3 regions of the Paenibacillus sp. FSL L8-0470 genome follow, and region 2 is predicted to be linked to each of the others. Evidence: riboswitches for the same ligand, from Rfam matches in the RefSeq annotation. Region 2 holds a riboswitch; each other region holds the start of a gene.

Region 1 (6,376 bases), 2.1 Mb from region 2:
AGACGAAAGGCAAAGGCTTATCCTACAATCGTTGTGCCACACAACTTCCTGCACTCAAACAACAGTTCGAATGGTTGAAAACCGTGGATAGCATTGCTTTGCAATCATCGGTTCGAAACGTGGCAGATAGTTTTGATCGGTTCTTCAAAAAACAGAATCAAGCTCCACGTTTCAAAAACCGTAAACACCCTGTCCAAAGCTACACAACGAAATATACCAACGGCAACATTGCTGTGGAAGAACGTCTACTCAAGCTTCCCAAGCTGGGATGGATGCCCTTTGCCAATTCCAGAGCTTTAGAGGGACGCATCCTGTCTGCAACCGTTCGCCGGAATGCGTCTGGGAAATATTTCGTATCCATCGTCTGTGAAGTTGACGTTAAGCCCCTGCCTCAAGCCAGCAAAGAGATTGGTGTTGACCTTGGCCTTAAAGAGTTTGCCGTCTGCTCCGATGGATTTCGGGTTCAAAATCCCAAGTGGTATCGCCATTTCGAAAAGAAGTTAGCCTATTGGCAACGCCGTATGGCTCGCCGTAGCAAAGGCGGCTCTAATTGGCACAAAGCCAAGCAAAAGGTCGCTTCCATTCATGAGAAGATCGCCAATTGCCGCTATGATTTTCTGCATCAGCTCACAATCAAACTGATTCGCGAAAACCAAACGATCAGTATAGAAAACCTTCGCGTGGCGAATATGCTCAAAAATCACAAACTGGCAAAGTCTATCGCCGATGCGTCCTGGAGTGAGCTCGAACGTCAAATCTCCTACAAGGCGAAATGGTACGGACGCACGGTTAAGATTTCGGATACCTTTGCCCCGACCAGCCAAACCTGTTCTGTATGTGGCTTCATCAACCCCGAAGTGAAGAACCTTTCAGTGCGGCAATGGGTCTGCCCAGGTTGTGATACAACGCATGATCGTGATGAAAATGCCGCACAGAATATTATAATGATGGCGGTTTAACCGTCTTGCAAAGAACTGTGGGAACCACAGGGATCGCTTGGTGTACGATTTTTCACATTTGAGAAAATCGATGCATTTTGCTTCAAGGAAGCAATGACCCAAGAATCCCCCACCTCTACAGGTGGCGGGAGTGTTCAAAGACAATAAATGAAGAGGGATGCAATTACATAAATATTCGGCTGTAATGATAATGACAAATTGCTTGGTATTATCGAGGCATTTGATTTTAATCAGAAAGTAAATATGGTATCGGTCGGCTATTTTTTGGAGCAAGCCCATTGGGGTGGGGTGGAATTCAAGCTGAAGTAATGCCTCCCAATAGGGCTTCCAAAAAGGTACTGCTGAACAACGGCTTCATGAAAGAAGGGACTTTGAGACAAGCCAATGTATGGTCAGGCAAAGGAATCGTCGATCTTGAAGTGTACAGCATCCTGAAAGATGACTACATCAGCAAACTCAAGGTTTTTTCACTTCGATTTTTGGCAGAGCAAAGCTCCAGTTCACATCGGTAAACCTTTTATCCGTTATGACCCGGCGGAGCGTCAGCTCCTCGGGCAGCTCAGTCATGCCTTTGGCAATAAGATAGGCTTCATTCACATGATTGCCCGTCTCACCGAATGTGACTGTCTCATCCATAGTGAAACCACCTCTAAAGATAACTTTGTATTCCTTTCCTTTACCATCGAGGGCGACCCACTTGTCATTGGCAAATCTGTTGGTGAATTCGCCGCTGACCGACATCCAGCCGGATATTCCCGGTTCATCCTTAATTTCTTTGATCTCCATCTTGTTCACCTTCAGCACATCACCTTGAGCACTAAATACTGCAGGTTTCTCATTAAGCTCATGAGGATGGAACGTCACTGAATCGTTAGACTTGACGGGACTATTGTAACCATCCAGGATGAACCGTACTTGCCGGCTGTCATATGGAAGGCTCTTGAAATAGTAGGTCCAGTGCAGCTTGCCGGCTTGTTCTGTTGATCTGACAGTGTAGCCGAAGGAAGTGTCGGTAATATATCCGGACTTGTAACGGTTGATTCTTGAAACTTCTTCACCTTTCTCATCCTCAAAATGGAACATGAGCCCAAGAGCGTTATTAAGATTGGCAGAAATAAGGCTGGCTGCCTCTCCAGTAAGCGAGGTGTTGAATTTCAGTGTGACACCTGCAGGTGTATGCATTACTTGATCCATCTCCAGCTTCATCCCATCCGGAGTTTTATAGACATGGTCCTTCAAATCTGTGGTTACCGATAATGCCTGTGCTGCGGTCATATCTGCTTCATAGCTAAAACTCCAGTCTCCGGCGACTACCTTTTCTGTTTCACTGTTTGAAGCCAGTTCATGAATATTGCCTTGAATAACTACGGTGCTTCCTGGGCCTTCATCAGGGAATACGTAAGTCAACAGCAGAGAGGCTTGACCAGAGTTTCCATAAATGTCACTGGCCAAGGGCATGATCTCTTTCAGTTCTCCGATGTTGTGTCCTTGTTCATCATGGATTTCCAATTGGCTGGTATTAAATTTGGACATTGCGTCGTTGGCAGCATGTCCGGTTTTATCCGTAATGCTAATGTTAAGCACCAAACGGGTAGGATCAGCCACTACGTCCTGCAGGACAAAGGTATAGCCTTTATCGGTTTTCTCTATGCCAGGCTGCTGCACCACTCCGAGTATTTTGGCGTCCAGAAGACCAAGCTCTGCCCACTGGTTGGCAAGGAGGAACGGCTTCTGTGGAGGGTTGGACAGCGTCTCTGACACTGTACCTGATTTGCCTATAAAGAACAGTAATGAAGCAATTCCTATCACTGCAGCAACAGTGCTGCCCCACTTTAAACCTCTTTTTAGGGTGCGGCCCGTTTGCATTCCGGATATCTCGGATAATTGTTGCCCGGAGGCAGGCAGTATCTCTGTATTGCGAACTTGTTCCATAACGCGCTCTGTGAAATCATCAGCTAGATTAGAGCTTGTATACAATTGTGAATCCGTCAATAGATCGTTATCAGTGCCGGACAAGTCATTGTGATTGGTGTAAGCCCATTTTTTCATTGGAACCCTCCCTGGATTTCGACCATTGTTTCTTCAGCTTTTGACGGGCGCGGTGGAGACAATTTTTGACCTGATGCATAGGCATTCCCGTTATCGCTGAGATTTCCTCATAGGATAATTCATTGGTATAGCGAAGCAGCAGTACAATCCGGTATCGTTCTGGAAGCTTGGACAATTTCCGGTGCATTTCAAGCTCGTCTTCCTTACGCATATACTGCTCTTCAGGGGTTGGCCCGCGATCCTTCTCCTCCAGTAAGTTACTGCTTGTTAGGCCTGGGGATTTCCGCCTTTTCAGTGACCTGAAGTGGTTGATCGCAATGGCGTACAGCCAAGCCGCAAAGCTTGATTGGCTATGATGCCCGCGGAGTTTCTGGTATGCCTTAATAAATGTTTCCTGGGCCAAATCCTGTGCATCCTGGTGACTGGCGCCCATACCGAGCAGCAGACCATACAAGCTTGACTTGTATTTGTCTACAAGTACCGCAAAGGCCTCCCGGTTGCCCTGCAGCACTTCGGCAATGATTTGTTCGTCGTTTTCCTGTGCCTTCATCCAGTGCCTCCAATTGATTTATTTGTATATAAGACGCACCAGCGCCACAATATTTCTCACTTTTAATAAAAAAGAAAGATTATGTTCAGATCATACTACACATTGCAGGGGGAAGAGAGAATGAAACAAGACGAAGCAATCCGTCAGGTAGGCCTGGCCGTAAAGGGTGATCCGGCAGTCAGGGCGGTATTTCTGAAAGGCGCACATGCCAGAGGAGAGCAGGATGCTTACTCGGATGTTGATTTGTACTGTTTGGTCCACAGCGAGGGCTTGACAGATTTTTTAGCGCGCAGAATATCCCATATGGAGAGCTATAAACCGCTGATATTGTGGTCGGAAGCTAACTTCGTAGGCCCGCAAATTGTTGGCGTATTTGAAGACGGTCTGCATTTCGATCTTTATACAGTGACTGAGGAGAGTCTGAAACAAACTGAGCAAATCCTTGTCCTGTATGATCCCGAGGGATATCTTGCCAACTACAAGGCAGCAGAGAGCTTCCCCATGTCGGATGCGGAGATTACGAGGATCCTTTCCGGTTTCACTTTCAGCCTTCTGGAATTTGAAACCGCGTATCTTCGCGGCGATTTGCTCTGGGCACATCGGCTCGGCAGTCATCTGGCGGCAGATCTAATGGCGGTTCTGCGGCATGTAGTAGATCCTTCTACAGCGCAGCTAGGTATTAAGAGACTGCATCACAAACTCAGTCCACAGCAACTGGATGAGTTAACAGGAGCGTTAAATGGTCTTGGACCGGACGCATTACCTTCAGGTGTGAAGAAGCTGGTGGACCTCGCTGCAGCGTTAATTGCAGACTTGACAGAACGGCTGTCAGAGAACTGGAATCAACGTTTTTTCGATTTTATGGTCAAACGGATCTATGCACTATCGTAGCCAAACAGATACAGCGAACAATATTTGAATGTGAGAAAAAAGGAGGATAATGACTGCTATTGTCGAATTATAAATTTAGATAGATAATAAATACCAAAATATGTTTGTGATTCGGAAGCGCCAGCTGATGAACAAAGGCAACTCCGCCGAAAGGCGGAAGACGCAAAGCCACCGGTCTAAACCGCTCACGAAAGCGGCATGACAGCGGGGACGCTCATGTAGTTTGGTTTTTTGTTGTCTAAATACAACAAAAGGAGAATAAAAAAACATGTTTTTGAAGATTCGCCACAAATTGAGGCCAGGCTTAACGTTTATTCTGGCTGCGGTCTTGGCTGCAGGCCCCCTGATTGCCACTCCGGTCCACGCAGCTGCGAAGTACACTTTTACGGATGTCAAAACTGCATATAACATGCCGCTTGACTACAACTACAAGTTCACAGGTGACACGATCGCTTCACTGGAGAAGGATAGCAAAGGGGCTTATCAGCTGTACTTACATAACTGGAAGAAGAAGACGACGGAGAAGGTCACTTCAACTAACACGTTCAAAACGAACTTGCAGCTCCTGGGAGACAGTGTTTATTATTATGAGTCCACAATTGAAGTGACTAAGCAAATTAATATCTACCCGAAGAAGCTGGTACAGTACAATTTGAAAACCAAAAAAACAAGCGAGCTTCCGCTGGAAGTGAATAATCCGGAATTACTCGGTGTGGGTGATAAATATTATGCACACAGCAGTAGCTCATATTTTTACTTCACTAACAAAACGACGCTGGAAACCCAGACCATTAATGATCTCGGTTTTGATCAGGTCTACCAGTTTGTAGATGACAAGTTCATCTATAGCAAATGGGACACCGGCACGTTGTATCTGTATGATCTGCCAAGTTCAAAAACAACTGAGATTTATAAGCTGAAAGAAAATGAATCCTTCAACCTCGTAGCTTCGAATGGTAAAGATATTGTCTGGATGATTGACTCCAAAGAAGTGGATACTGCCGGCAAGACCAAAAATTACTTCATTTATATGACGATGGACCGCAGTAAAGCCGGAGCCCCGGTAAAAGTATTGCTTAAACGTGAATGGGTAATTGGCGACCGGAATGATCTATTAATCGTGGGTGACAATTATGCGGTGTTCTCGGAAATGATGAACAATAAACTGGTAGCCCGCGGAGTGAACCTCCGAAACGGGGAACTCTTTTTGCTTGGGGAACGAAACCGCAGTGCGGACAATTTTGTGTATTTTAATAAAGACACTTTGATCTCACGCGACGCGAATGACTATATTGTGCTTCGTACAATAGTCAGAACACCATAAATAAATTTTTAGAAACTATCAAAAAAAAGTGCAATTTGATGATAGCAGTAAAGCGGTAAATCTTGGGTATCAACCTATTTCCAATGAATCCCGCAATCACAAATTAAAAAAACAACTAGAGGAGTGCGTTAAAAAATGATCGCAGAAACTAAAATGTACCCGGAATTCAACACCATCTTCATCAGCTTGCATGGATTTGCCGAATTGGCTGAAACGGTAAAAGAAGTGGAAATATTCGAGGCGTCCATGCCGACCTTGCCGATTCACGAGATGTCTCTGATTATTGACTGCAATGATATGGCGCCCTTCAAGCCGGAGATATTGCCGGTTCTGGAACGCTGCTATGTGCTGTATAACGGATTTAAACATGCGGTTCTGGTGAATCCGAAGAAAGTGGTAGCCAAATCTCAATTACAGAGAGTAGCTCCAAGCGCCGGATTTAAAGGACATTTTGTGGACACGGTGGAAGAGGCATGGGCAATCGTTAAATCCTAAATCCTAAATCGTATATCCTAAATCTAAGCAGAGGGTGGTCGACCATGGCTAATGTCAAAATAATAAGCACCGAAGTGTACCATCCTGCCTATAAGATCAGCAATGAGG
Region 2 (6,376 bases):
GAACGTCAACCTTCCCGGCACCCGGATAATACGGCTCATAGCTATCGGACCACTCATTGGGCGCATTCGGATTCCATACCCAAAGGAGATTATCCAGCTTGTGAACATTCGCCAGACGGTTATACATAATGTCCCAAAGTTCGGTGAAGTTGTCCTTCTGCCCCCACCAGAACCAGTTGCCGTTCATCTCATGATAAGGGCGCCATAAGACAGGCACTCCCGCATCGCGCAGGTCTCCCAAATATTCGGCCACCTCATCAAGCTCAGCGATCAGGTTCTTATACTGTGGGGTACCCGGCGTAACATAAGCATTAAAATCCTCTTGGCTCAGGCTCATATGCACATTAGCCCATTCCGGGGAGGTACCCGGCAAATTCTGATGGAAGGTCATCGCCACAATTCCACCGCCTTGATGCCATTTGATCGCACTCTTCACGACATTCTGGCGCTGCTTCACGATGGTGTACTCCGGCTGGTTGTTAATCGCTCCCAGCTCATAACCATGTAATACGGCATATTGTCCGCTTGCATGCCTCAGCTTATTGTTGAATTCATCCGGGGTCTCCAAATAGTCATGCTGCCCGGATATCATTCCCTTGCCTCCAAGATCAACCAGATAGCTGAGCAGACCGGCAGCCTCCTCCGAAGCTGAGGGATTGATAGGAGTGATGGCAGCAGCAGGTGTAACTATCGTCCGGGGAACCGGAAGACTCCTCGCTTCTGACCAAGGCAGCAGGGAAAATATTAATATAAGCGGTAAAATCGTATTAAACAGGCGGTACTTGCGGTAAGTGTTCAAATCGTAATCTCCTTTCTCCAGGGAACTACCGCCACGGCACACAGGATGCGTTCCTATGCAGATTCATACATCCCGAGGCCAAATGGGGGCTATAGCTTAGTAGCCCTGCTGATAAGCAGGGCCACTAAGAGTGGACTTTAGGAATTATAATTGTAACGTCTTAACCAGCACCCGCCGGTGAATACAGAAGCTAACCAGTCGCTCTGCTTAGGAAGCGGAAGGAAGAAACAGGGCGCTCGCAGGAACAGTACCCTTCACTTGGCTTGGGCTTTCCCACATTAGACGCGCTCTGGCATCCCCTTGATTCTCGTAATACTCCACTTTAATATCATATAGCTGCCCGGCATTCAGGCTGATGCTTCCCATGCGTTCGGTTCCACTCTGTTTCATCCAGCTGTCAATCACAAGACTGTCATTGACCCAAACGCGGATGCCGTCATCTGAAGTAGTATAGATTGTGTACGTTTCACTGTAGAGCGGCTTAATCTTGCCGCTCCAGCGTACGGAGAAGAAATCGATGCCGATTGCAGCATCCGGGGTGCCTTGACGCCAATTGAAATCAAGAATGGCGTCGTTACGTACAAGTGCCGGAGTGCCTGACAGCAGCATATTATTGAAATATTCTGCCTTTAGTCCATTCTCAGCAGGTGCTGCTGTCGGTGTTGGCACTGGTGTTGGTGCTGCTGTCGTTTGCACCGGTGTTGGCGTTGGAGCTGGCATCGGTGTTGGTGCTGCCGTTGGCATTGGTGCTGGCGTCGGTGTTGGCGTTGGTGCTGGCGTCGGTGTTGGTGTTGCCGTTGGCACCGGTGTTGGCGTTGCTGTCGGTGTTGGCACCGGTGTTGGTGCTGCCGTTGCCGTTGAGGCTGGTGCTGCTGTCGCCGCTAAAGCCGGTTTTGCAATCAGGCTGAGTGTACTGTCCAATTCTGTCTGGCTGGCAGCAGCTGCCCCGGCATTCACAAACAATGCGCTGGCCGGAACCGTCACTTTGGCTTGGCTTTGACTTTGCCACATTAAGCGGATATTCGCATCGCCGGCATTCTCGTAATACTCAACCTTGATGTCGTACAACTGACCGCCTGTTAAAGCGATGCTTCCGGTACGCTCGGCTCCGCTCTGTTTCATCCAGCTGTCAATGACAGCTTTACCGTTAATATAAACGCGGATACCGTCATCCGAAGTGGTAAAAAACTGATAAGTCTCACTATACGTTGGCTTGATTTGACCGGTCCAGCGGACGGAGAAGGAATCTATACCGATTGAAGGATCCGGCGAACCCTGGCGCCAGTTAAAATTAAGCAATGCATCATTGCGCACCAAGGCGGGCGTACCGGAAAGCGTCATGTTTTTGAAGTACTCTCCCTTAAGTCCGCTCACCACAGGCGCTTCCACTGAATCATTAGAGTCAGGCGTTGGTACAGGTGCTGGCGTAACCTTAGGTGTTGGCGTTGCCGTAGATGTTGCCGTTGGTGTTGGCGTCGATGTTGCCGTTGGCGTTGGCGTCGGTGTTGCCGTTGGCGTTGGCGTCGGTGTTGCCGTCGGTGTTGGCGCAGTGGCCGGTGCACTCCAACTCTTATATTGATCCCGGGTCAGTGTATAGCTATCGCTCATGAAACTCTTAATCGTAGTTGTGCTGTTTTTCTCATAGAGCATTTTTCCCCAGTTCATCATGAAAACGAAATTTTTCTGGGAGAGCTTCAGTTTGGCTGTGCTGGGCATCTCACCGTTCTCACCAATACCTATCGGTTTACCGGCAGCCAGACTAAGCAAACTGTCATAGTACTTATTCATATAATCGTTATCATATATATCTGCTGCAAGAACATCCACTTTGCTAGCGCCCGGATAGGTCAGCGCATAAGGATCGGACCAGGCATTCGGTGCATTAGGGTTCCATACCCACAACAGATTGTTTAATTGATGAACGTTCACGAAACGGTCATACATAATATTCCACAGTTCAGCAAAATTACTTTTCTTCCCCCACCAGAACCAGTTGCCGTTCATTTCATGATAAGGTCTCCAAAGTACAGGAACGCCCGCATCCCGCAAGCTTTTAAGAGACACCGCCACTTTATCCAGATCCGTGATCAGGCTGGCGTATTCTGTCGTGCCCGGCGTTACATACCTGTTAAATTCCGCTTGGGTGAGCGGCTTCTGCACATTGGACCAGAGGTACGCCGTCCCCGGCAGATTCTGATGAAAGGTCATTGTGACAATGCCGCCGTTCTTGTACCAGTTGATCGCGCTGTTCACCACATTCTTGCGCTGCGAAGCAGCCGTACTCTCCGACTGGCCGCTAATTACGCCAAGCTCATATCCGTGAAGAGCAGCATATTCTCCGCTTGTTCCCTTCAGCTTGTTGCTGAATTCATCCGGGCTCTCCAAATAATCGTGCTGTCCAGTGATAATCCCTTTTCCGGTAATGGAATAGAGATTACTAAGCAGCTTGACAGCTTCGGCTGAAGCGTCCGGATTAACCGGCACTGCTGTGCTTGATGAGGCTTCTGCGGTTGAAGGCGACAGCCCAAACCCTAAAGGCACAGTGGTTAACAATATGGCAAGAGACAACAATGTGGACAGCAGACGAGACTTACGGTAAGTTTTCAAAATTATCTTCCTTTCGGTAGCCAGGCTGCCACTCTTGCGAAGGCCCTATGGCTTTGCGTCCCTATCTTTCGATTAGGTTTGCCTTGTCGTTTTGGAAGGATTTATCCCTCTTACCGTAAGTATCGTCCCTATGAAGTTTTTATTTAGAGCATTAATAAAAATAGATTAATAAATGGTTCTAAATGCCTGTTTTAGATTTGCAACAATTGGTTAAATAGATTATTTAGGCCTACGAGATAAACTGTTGCAAAGCTATATCTTCCCAATCCAAGGTGATGCGGATGTTATCCTCCTCTACCAGTTCCGAACCGGTCTGTACCTCAATAAACTCTACATCCGTCAGCGCAAGGATCGCATGTTTGGTGCCTTCCGGTATACGAACCACATCTCCTGCCTTGACATTATGCATCTTCTCATTAATCACAATGCTTGCTTCACCGCTGACAAATGTCCAGATTTCACTTCGTTTATGGTGCAGCTGGTAACTGATATTTTTACCCTCTTCGATAAAAATCCGTTTGGTCAGCACTTCATTTCCCTCATCGTATTTCACATAATCTATGACTTTATAATGGCCCCAGCGGCGTTCTTCGTACATCGGTCTTTGTTCAAAAGACTTCAGCACTTCCTTGATTCTCGGACTCTCCGCTTTATGGGTAACCAAAATCCCGTCCGGGCTGGCAGCGATAATCAGATCCTTCGCACCGATCACCGTAATCGGAATATCCAGCTCATTAATCAGGCATGTGCCTTCGGAATCCGCCGTCACGAACCCTTTGCCTACATGATTGCTGTTCATTTCTTCAGTTAGCGTGTTCCAGGTGCCCAGATCCTTCCAGAACCCGGCATAAGGCTGAACTACGATTTTCTCCTCTTTTTCCACCACTTCATAGTCAAAGCTGATGGAAGCAAGCAGTTTGTACTGCTTCTGCAGTTCCTCATAGTTCAGCGGCAATCCCTTACGCTGCAGAATATCAAGCAGATAACCCAGGCGGAACGCGAACACGCCGCAGTTCCAGAGGGCATTCCGGCTGATCAGTTCCTCGGCCTGCTCACGGTCAGGTTTCTCCTGGAAGTGGCTTACCTGCAGATAGCCGCTTGCTCCCGCCTCAGCGCTGGTAGGAATGATGTATCCGTATTTTTCTGAAGCATGCTCGGGTACTACACCCATTAGCGCCAGGTTCGCTCCGCTCTCCTGCATCGTTTGCTCAAGCTGCACTACTGTATCGAAGAAGGCGGCTTCCACATAAGGATCGACCGGGAGGATGGCCACGGTCTCGCTTGGCGAAACGCCTTCCATGGAATACAGGTAGGCTGCTGTCAGGGCAATCGCCGGAAACGTATCGCGGCGTTCCGGCTCAACGATGATAGGCACCTCGCTGCCAAGCTGGCTCTGAATCATTTCCACCTGGCTGCGGCCGGTAGCCAGATAAGCCGAACCCGACATATTAGCTTCCTCCAGCTGCCGCCATACCCGTTGCACCATGGATTCCGGTTCCCCCGTTGGGCTCTCAAGTACCTTCAGAAATTGCTTCGAACGTGAATCGTTAGACAATGGCCAGAGACGTTTACCTGAACCGCCTGATAGAAGTACCAGTTTCATATGGAACCCTCCTCATTATGTGTTGACGCGAAAATATCGGATTGTTATTGTGAGCTACGAGCTAAACAGCAACCTCGAGATGCTAGAATGTTTATAGCGCGCTGTTGCTGCGCGATAGCCTTCAGATACAACTGTTACGGGAGTCACTGCAAGGAATGTTTGGACTTTCGGCCGCTGTTGTCTGCAGATTTCTTGATTTATACCGCTGTCCGCGGTGGAAATCCGCAGACTGCATATGCTTCCGAAGCGAGCTTTCCTACGGAAAGCTTTCAGGCGGACGCATTCGCTCCTACAGTTCCAAAATTCCTCTCCGTTCCATTCCATAACAGCTTCCTTAGATGGATTCCAGCTGGGCTATGCGCCCTAGCAAGACATTCACGCCCGCGGCTTGCACCCGCAGGCGAAGCTCCCTGCTAAAGATCCGGCATTGCCGCTTGGTTGGCGGCAGGTAAGAGCGAAGTGCTTTACAGAGCTGAGAACTTAGCAGAGCAAGCTTGAGGCTTAGACCGCACCAGCCACGCTGGCCGAATACCCGCTCAGTCCGCCCATTTGCGGGCGTCCGACGGAATGGTACTCCAGGCCGGTGCCTTCGATCTGCTCCTTGGAGTAGACGTTGCGGCCGTCGATCAGAACCTGGCGGCGCATACTGCCCGCCAAGCGATGCAGGTCGATATCCTTGAACTGGCTCCAGTCGGTCAGCAGGCATACGGCATCGCTGCCTTCTGCCGCCTCTTCCGGCAGGCCGCACCAGCGGAGCTGCGGATGATCGTATTGCATTTTGAAGTTATCGGCGGCAATCGGATCATAGAGCTTCACTGTAGCTCCCTCCGCTACCAGCGCTTCGACGATTTCCCGGGCAGGTGCCTCGCGTACATCATCGGTATTCGGCTTGAAGGCTAACCCCCAAATTCCGATAACCGCGCCGCGCAGGCTGCCAAGCGACTCATGAAGTTTGGAAATAATCATAAACCGCTGCCCTTTATTCACCTCAACCACCGATTTCAGCAGCTTGAACTCATAGTCCACGTTGCCGGCGATCTGGATCAGTGCATTGGTATCTTTCGGGAAACAGGAGCCTCCATAACCGATTCCGGCCTGCAGGAAGCTTGAGCCGATTCTCCGGTCCATCCCCATGCCTTCCGCCACTTCGGTTACATCAGCTCCCACTTTTTCACAGATGTTGGCAATTTCGTTGATAAAGGAGATTTTGGTTGCCAGGAACGCGTTCGATGCATATTTAATCATTTCCGCACTGCGGATATCCGTTACGAAAATATTTTCAGTGAAGCCTTGATGAAGCTGGCGCATCGTTGGCTCCAAAAGCGGATTATCCAGACCAATCACAATCCGGTCAGGATGAAGCGTAT
Region 3 (6,376 bases), 5.9 Mb from region 2:
TGATGAGATGCAGCAGCGGAAGAAAAACATTGCTTTGCTTATATTTCTGGTTATAGTCTGGGGGATCAATTGGCCGCTGTCCAAGATTGCTCTAGCCTACGCTCCGCCCTTGTTGTTTGCCGGAATCCGTACGGTTATTGCCGGAGTGATCCTCATTGTTGCTGCGCTTCCTAAAAGGAAGGCCCTTCAGTTCAGCAAGCTATGGCCGGTCTATCTGACCTCGGCCTTTCTCAGCATCGTTTTCTATTACGGGTTCCAGACGATCGGCCTGCAGTATATGCCCTCAGGGCTGTTCTCGGCCATTGTCTTTCTGCAGCCTGTGCTGCTCGGTATCTTTGCCTGGATCTGGCTGGGAGAGCGTATGTACGGAATGAAGATGTTCGGCTTGCTGCTTGGTTTTCTCGGGGTAGCTGCGCTCAGCATTGGCGGATTTACCGGAAGTATCTCCGCCTTGGGTGTAGGGCTTGCCCTGGCCAGCGCACTCAGCTGGGCCTTGGCGACCGTGTACACGAAACGAAATGCGGTGCGGGTAGATATGCTGTGGATGACGGCAATGCAGATCATGATCGGGGGCGTCATCTTGCTGGCTGCCGGTTCGGCTGTGGAGAGCTGGTCTGATATTACGTGGAACAGCGCCTTTATCGTGAACACGTTGTTCATTGCGGTGTTCGTCATTGCGCTGGGGTGGATGGTTTATTTCAAGCTGATCAATGAGGGAGAGGCCAGCAAGGTCGGTTCATTCACCTTCCTGATTCCGCTGATCTCGATCGGGTCAAGTGTAGTATTATTAAATGAGCGGATTACGCTGAATCTGGTAGTGGGTATGCTGCTGATCGTATGCAGCATTATTCTGGTGAATGTTAAGATAGGCCGGGCCGCACGGCGGCTGACAGGTTAAGACAGGGGGATAAGCATGTATATTCAGACGGATGGGCAAACGGCGCATGATAATTATAAGCTGCTGATCGGCAGCATTGTGCCCAGGCCGATTGCCTTTGTAACCTCGGTGGATGAAGCGGGAATCGTGAATGCCGCTCCGTTCAGCTTTTTTAATATTGTAAATGATGATCCGCCTATGGTCATGTTCTCCTGTGTCCGCAAAGCAGGCGGAGAAATGAAGCATACGCCGCGCAATATAGCGGCGAATAAGGAATTTGTGGTCCATATCGTCGATGAGGATAATATCGCTGCAGTCAACCATACCTCAATCAATGCACCCGGCGGAATCAGCGAACTTGAGCTGGCCGGGCTGACGGCGGTACCCGGACAAGCCGTCAAGGTCCCGCGCGTACAGGAATGTAAGATTGCGATGGAATGCCGGCTGGTGCAGCTTGTGGAGCTCGGACATTGCGATATGGTTATCGGCGAAGTGCTAGGCTTTCATGTAGAGGATGAGCTGGTTCATAACGGCCGAATTGATGTCGGCAAGCTGAAGCCGGTCAGCCGTCTGGCCGGCGCGTCTTATGCAGCAATTGGCCGGACGTTCGAGCTGGACAGACCTCAGTATGAATCTGTCACGGCCAATCCCAAAATAGAAGAATTATAAGTTCAATCTATATAGATCAGATATTTTAGGCAGAGGAAGGCTACTGCGCCTGATTTCTTAACCGCAGGCTTTGGGCAGTGAAGACAAGTTCTTCATCTGTCCCGCTGATCTTGGCGGTGTATTCTCCAATCGTAACTTCGCTGTTGCAGATTTTGCGGACTGTAATATTTTTGCCGGCGGTAAGCACTGATTTCTCGGAGGACTGCTTCCCTACAGTCTGTGCGCTGATGGAGCCTGCCGCCTCGACTGTGGAGTCCGTGCATTCCGCTTCGTTCATTACGAAACGGACATTGCCGGAAGAGAACAGCTGGCTGTGCAGAATACCCTCCTTATGAACATGGAGATCTCCGCCGGATTTAATAATGCTATGCTGTGACGAGGCGATGTCGATCCGTGTATTCTCCTCCTGCATCCCGGATATGGCGTCATGCAAATCCTTCAACAGCTTCAGAAAGGTGCTTAGTACAGCATCCGTGAAAAAATCGGTGAACTGCCCCGGGTGCAGGAATACCTCCAGCATATGTCTCAATTGCTTGGTGTCGATAGGATAATCGGGATTCATCCCGGCAATAACCTCCTGGAGATCACTGATCAGGCCGGGGAGATGGTCATATTTGCTTTCCAGCAGCAGCATAACGACCAGACCGTATTTTACGGTTTGCTGGCGTGATTGGACGGTATTCGCCAACTGCTGCGACGCTTTTCTCAGACTGGTCATTTCCTCCATCAAGAGAGCGGAGTACATGCAGAGGCGGTTATGTCTCGCTCCATAATGACCGGAGTACAATTGGCTGCTGACAACCTTGCCCTGGACAAAAATGCTTCCGGTAGCAGTGATTGTCGCATGTGTAACGTCGCCGTATATGTATACATTTCCCAAAGCCTCAAGGATGGTCTGGTTTCCGATATCATTGGTGGCGACCACATCACCCGGGAACATCATTTTGGCGGCTTCGGGGTCCATGTCCCCGGGAACAAGATATGTCTGGGGAAAATCAAAAACCTTGCGGTTCAGACCAGATCCCGTTAAGCGGGGCCTTCCCTGGCGGAGGGAGGCGATCCCGCCGTCCGCCAGCAGGGTTGTACATTCTTTAGTGACCAGCTGAATATCTTGCGGCGGCGGGGAGGGAATAATTCCGCCATACACGTCGATGCCGGGCACTCCCTCTTCTGCAGGCAGCTTACGGGCAATGACCTCTCCCTCCTGGACAAAGGGAACCCTTGGATGGTTCAGGGAATCTGCAGGATCGGCAGTCCGAATGAATTCATATTCCCTGTCCTCGGCAAATAACAGCTCCAGCCGGGCATTTTTGCCGGGAATAGGGGCTTTACCCTCTGCGATGCAGACCGGGAGATAGGTAGGGTTGTTCAGCTCTGCATAAAGAGCCGGAATATTGAGCTCGCGCATAATGGAGCTTTTCTTGAAGCCGGCGATAATCTGGTCCACCGTGAGGGTGGACAGCAGCAGGCCGCAATTTGGTTCCGCCCGGACCGTGACATCTGCTGCAGCCGGGGAGCTGGCGAGCTTCCAGGCGTACTTTTCTGCACGGTAGAGCGTGAAGTAGGCCTTCAGTCTATCTTCGGATACAGTGATCTGATACTGCGGCTTCTCGCAAATCTCCCAGGTGATACGGTCCGTGGGGGTTACCTCCGTAGGATCTGTCACCGTCTTCCGGTTAATATTCAACACCACAGGGTGAACGGAGGAAATGACAGCGGGTTTGCCGCCGGGCAGAGGAGGAGTAATAAATATTTGGTTGTTCTGTACGATAATACGTCCGTTCTTATCCTCATCTCCCTCACGGAGCGGCTTAACCTGCACTGAGGGCAGAGCCAGAAGATCGGGGTTACCGATTGGCGTTGTGGTATGAAATACATGCCCGAATTTTTTCTCGATGATATGCTGTGGCATTACTCTAACCTCGCTTCTTCGTATAATCAATGGTATCTGTACAGAAAAGAGCATCATGGACTATGATAGATTGTCTTCACCTACCGGTACCCAAGTCACATCTCAATTGGCAGCCTGGCGACCATGAATGGATAGTCTCACATTCTTAGGCCCATCGCTTTGCGTCCTGCCCTTTCGGGAAGTTTGCCTTTAAAAAAATAGATCAATGATATACATTCAGCATGAGGTCATTTAATCGACTCAAATCGACAGGGAATGTTCAATACTGGGTTGGTTGCCAATATAATTCTACAAACAAGCTTAATTCTAGTACTTTAGTATTAATTTTTCAACTTAATAATAATAAATCTCTCTGGTATCCCTTTAAAAGGGACGGCTTTGAGTCCAAGCGATATTACAAGCAAAAACGACCCTGCCTTCATCTCAAAGGACAGGGTCGTTTCTGCAAAAAAAGGACGCTCCCAAGCTTATAGCTTGTGGGAGAGCCCTCTTTTGACAAGATGTACGGCGCGCGCGCTTCCGGACCGGACGGAGGCTGGTGCCGGTATAACTGTAGCTGCATAATCGGCCCGTTCAATTTCCTCCAGCACCCGGTTCAGATGGGAGAAGACGGCTCCGAGATCGCGGACTGCTGTCAGCGAGCATTGACCCTGCAGCTCGGAGAACCAGGCAAACTGCAGATCCCGGGCGCGGCGCAGCGCTTCGGGGAGCGAACGGGTGCATTCGGCATCGGATAAAGTTTTGGTTCCATACAGGGCGATGCAGTCTGCGGTTGCCGTTACGACCTCTGTCATCCAGTCAGCTGCCGCATAATGTGCAGGCAGGAGGGAAATCTCCTCAGCGATCTCCTTGACGTAGCGGTGAACCTTCTGCAGATGCGAGGTTGCCTGTGTCAATGACCGCAATCCGCTGCGGCATTGATAATGGGATAACGTATAGTGCAGCTCTTTCTGCTGCTTGTCGCTCTTCGCCAGCAGTTGTCCGGAACGCACCAGCCTCTCCGGAGCCTGCTTAGAACTGCTGCTCTCTGCGGCGAGTCCGGTCAAGGCATCGGCCAGCAGCAGGGTCCCTTCCAGTGCCAGGCGTTTCACCTTGACGAACCCCCCGGGGGGGACGATAATCATATTTATTATTAAGGCAATCAGTACGCCGATTAAGGTCTCCGCGACTCTCCACACGATATAAGGGTCCTGATAAAAGGTCAATGCCAGCACGGAGGTCACACCGACCTGGGAAACGGCTTGAATGTTAATCCGGCAGGCGGTGGCCACACCGATGCCGATCAACAGCATCAGCAGAATAGACAGTGCCCCCACGTCGAAGAAATGGCCCACGAGCAGGCTGACAATTCCACCGAGCACAACGCCCATCAGACGGTAAATCCCTTTTTCCAGTGAAGCCTTGACGCTTCCTTGGGTGATAAGAATTGCGGCAAGCGGTGCAAAGTATAAATAACTGTCGCCATGCAAGCTGTGAACCGCAAGCCAGGAGAGTGAAGCAGCAATCGTAACGCGTATCATATATAGAGATAATCCGAATTTTTCAAGGCGGTCCTGCAACCCCTCGTTCATGTTAGTCATCTTCTTTCACATCAATAAGAGAACATTTTTAGGTTTTCAGCAATTTTCATTATAGCACTCAAAAACAACAATAACGGGGCATAGTTTTTACGAACTTGTTAAGTTTCTGCGCTGCATTTAACATTGTAAGCTATCGCATATATTGCATTAATCCTATATGCTATATATATTGAAGTGTGTCGAAGGAAGGGAGGAATTGTCGCTTATCAGCGCTGAGCATGCCACTTTAGATTGTTCCCTGCGAGAAGCGGGTAAAATAGGTTGTACTACATAAGGTAAGGGAGGTCGTTAGCCATAACTACCCTGGAAGACACTATTATTTCTTTTGACCAGGTTACCAAACAATACGACGATGAAGAAGCCGTGTTAAAAGGAGTCAGCTTCGAGATCGAACGCGGCAAATTCTATACACTGCTGGGACCCTCGGGCTGCGGAAAGACGACAATCCTGCGTCTGATCGCCGGGTTCGCTGAACCAACGGAAGGTTCCATTTATTTGAACGGCAAAATCATCAACCACATTCCCGCCAACGAACGGCAGGTCAATACGGTATTTCAGGACTATGCCTTGTTTCCGCACCTGAACGTATTTGAGAATGTGGCCTTTGGACTGCGGATCAAGAAGCTTAAGAAAGAGGTCATCACGCAAAAGGTGCAGGAGGCGCTGCGCTTCGTCAACCTTGTAGGCTACGATCAGCGGGCCATTAATGAAATGTCCGGCGGACAGAGGCAGCGTGTAGCGATTGCCCGGGCCATCGTCAATGAACCGCAGGTGCTGCTGCTCGATGAGCCTCTTTCGGCACTTGATCTGAAGCTGCGCACGGAAATGCAGTACATTCTGCGGGAAATGCAGCAGCGGCTGGGCATCACCTTTATCTTCGTTACCCATGACCAGGAGGAAGCGCTGGCCATGTCCGACTGGATTTTTGTCATGAACGGCGGACGTATTGAGCAGAGCGGAACGCCTAACGATATTTATGATGAGCCGATCAACCGCTTCGTGGCTGATTTCATCGGCGAGTCGAACATTGTGCCCGGTATGATGATTGAGGATTATATTGTTGAATTTAACGGCCACCGCTTTGAATGTGTGGATGCGGGGCTGAAGCCGAATGAAGCGGTGGAGATCGTGATCCGTCCGGAGGATCTGGAGATTGCTGCCGTTGAACAAGGCAAACTGCGCGTCCGCGTGGATTCTCAGCTGTTCCGCGGCGTGCATTACGAGATCAGCTGCTACGACGGGTCCGGCCACGAATGGCTGGTCCATTCCACGCGCAAGGCGGAGGTCGGCAGCGAGATCGGGCTGTATTTCGATCCGGAAGCGATTCATGTTATGCGT

The links. A riboswitch is a leader RNA that binds a small molecule or an ion and turns the genes downstream of it on or off. The one in region 2 is predicted to bind cyclic di-GMP.
Region 1: it holds a riboswitch for cyclic di-GMP, as region 2 does, so the genes downstream of both, NST99_RS14600 (hypothetical protein) here and NST99_RS05045 (PA14 domain-containing protein) in region 2, are expected to answer to the same signal.
Region 3: it holds a riboswitch for cyclic di-GMP, as region 2 does, so the genes downstream of both, NST99_RS31835 (FapA family protein) here and NST99_RS05045 (PA14 domain-containing protein) in region 2, are expected to answer to the same signal.

What each region holds. Positions count from the first base shown of each region.
Region 1 is NZ_JBBOZM010000001.1:3,227,301-3,233,676, forward strand. It holds gene tnpB (IS200/IS605 family element RNA-guided endonuclease TnpB) at 1-959, shown strand, start outside; partial or broken gene NST99_RS14580 (GNAT family N-acetyltransferase) at 1,131-1,471, shown strand; gene NST99_RS14585 (DUF4179 domain-containing protein) at 1,416-3,008, opposite strand; gene NST99_RS14590 (RNA polymerase sigma factor) at 2,977-3,558, opposite strand; gene NST99_RS14595 (nucleotidyltransferase domain-containing protein) at 3,679-4,449, shown strand; cyclic di-GMP riboswitch class I at 4,576-4,667, shown strand; gene NST99_RS14600 (hypothetical protein) at 4,718-5,773, shown strand; gene NST99_RS14605 (hypothetical protein) at 5,909-6,268, shown strand; gene NST99_RS14610 (ketoacyl-ACP synthase III) at 6,313-6,376, shown strand, end outside.
Region 2 is NZ_JBBOZM010000001.1:1,092,989-1,099,364, reverse strand. It holds gene NST99_RS05050 (glycosyl hydrolase) at 1-799, opposite strand, end outside; gene NST99_RS05045 (PA14 domain-containing protein) at 1,007-3,406, opposite strand; cyclic di-GMP riboswitch class I at 3,419-3,499, opposite strand; gene NST99_RS05040 (sugar phosphate nucleotidyltransferase) at 3,636-5,009, opposite strand; gene NST99_RS05035 (UDP-glucose dehydrogenase family protein) at 5,511-6,376, opposite strand, start outside.
Region 3 is NZ_JBBOZM010000001.1:6,984,240-6,990,615, reverse strand. It holds gene NST99_RS31845 (DMT family transporter) at 8-898, shown strand; gene NST99_RS31840 (flavin reductase family protein) at 914-1,546, shown strand; gene NST99_RS31835 (FapA family protein) at 1,587-3,458, opposite strand; cyclic di-GMP riboswitch class I at 3,564-3,656, opposite strand; gene NST99_RS31830 (FUSC family protein) at 3,926-5,029, opposite strand; gene NST99_RS31825 (ABC transporter ATP-binding protein) at 5,342-6,376, shown strand, end outside.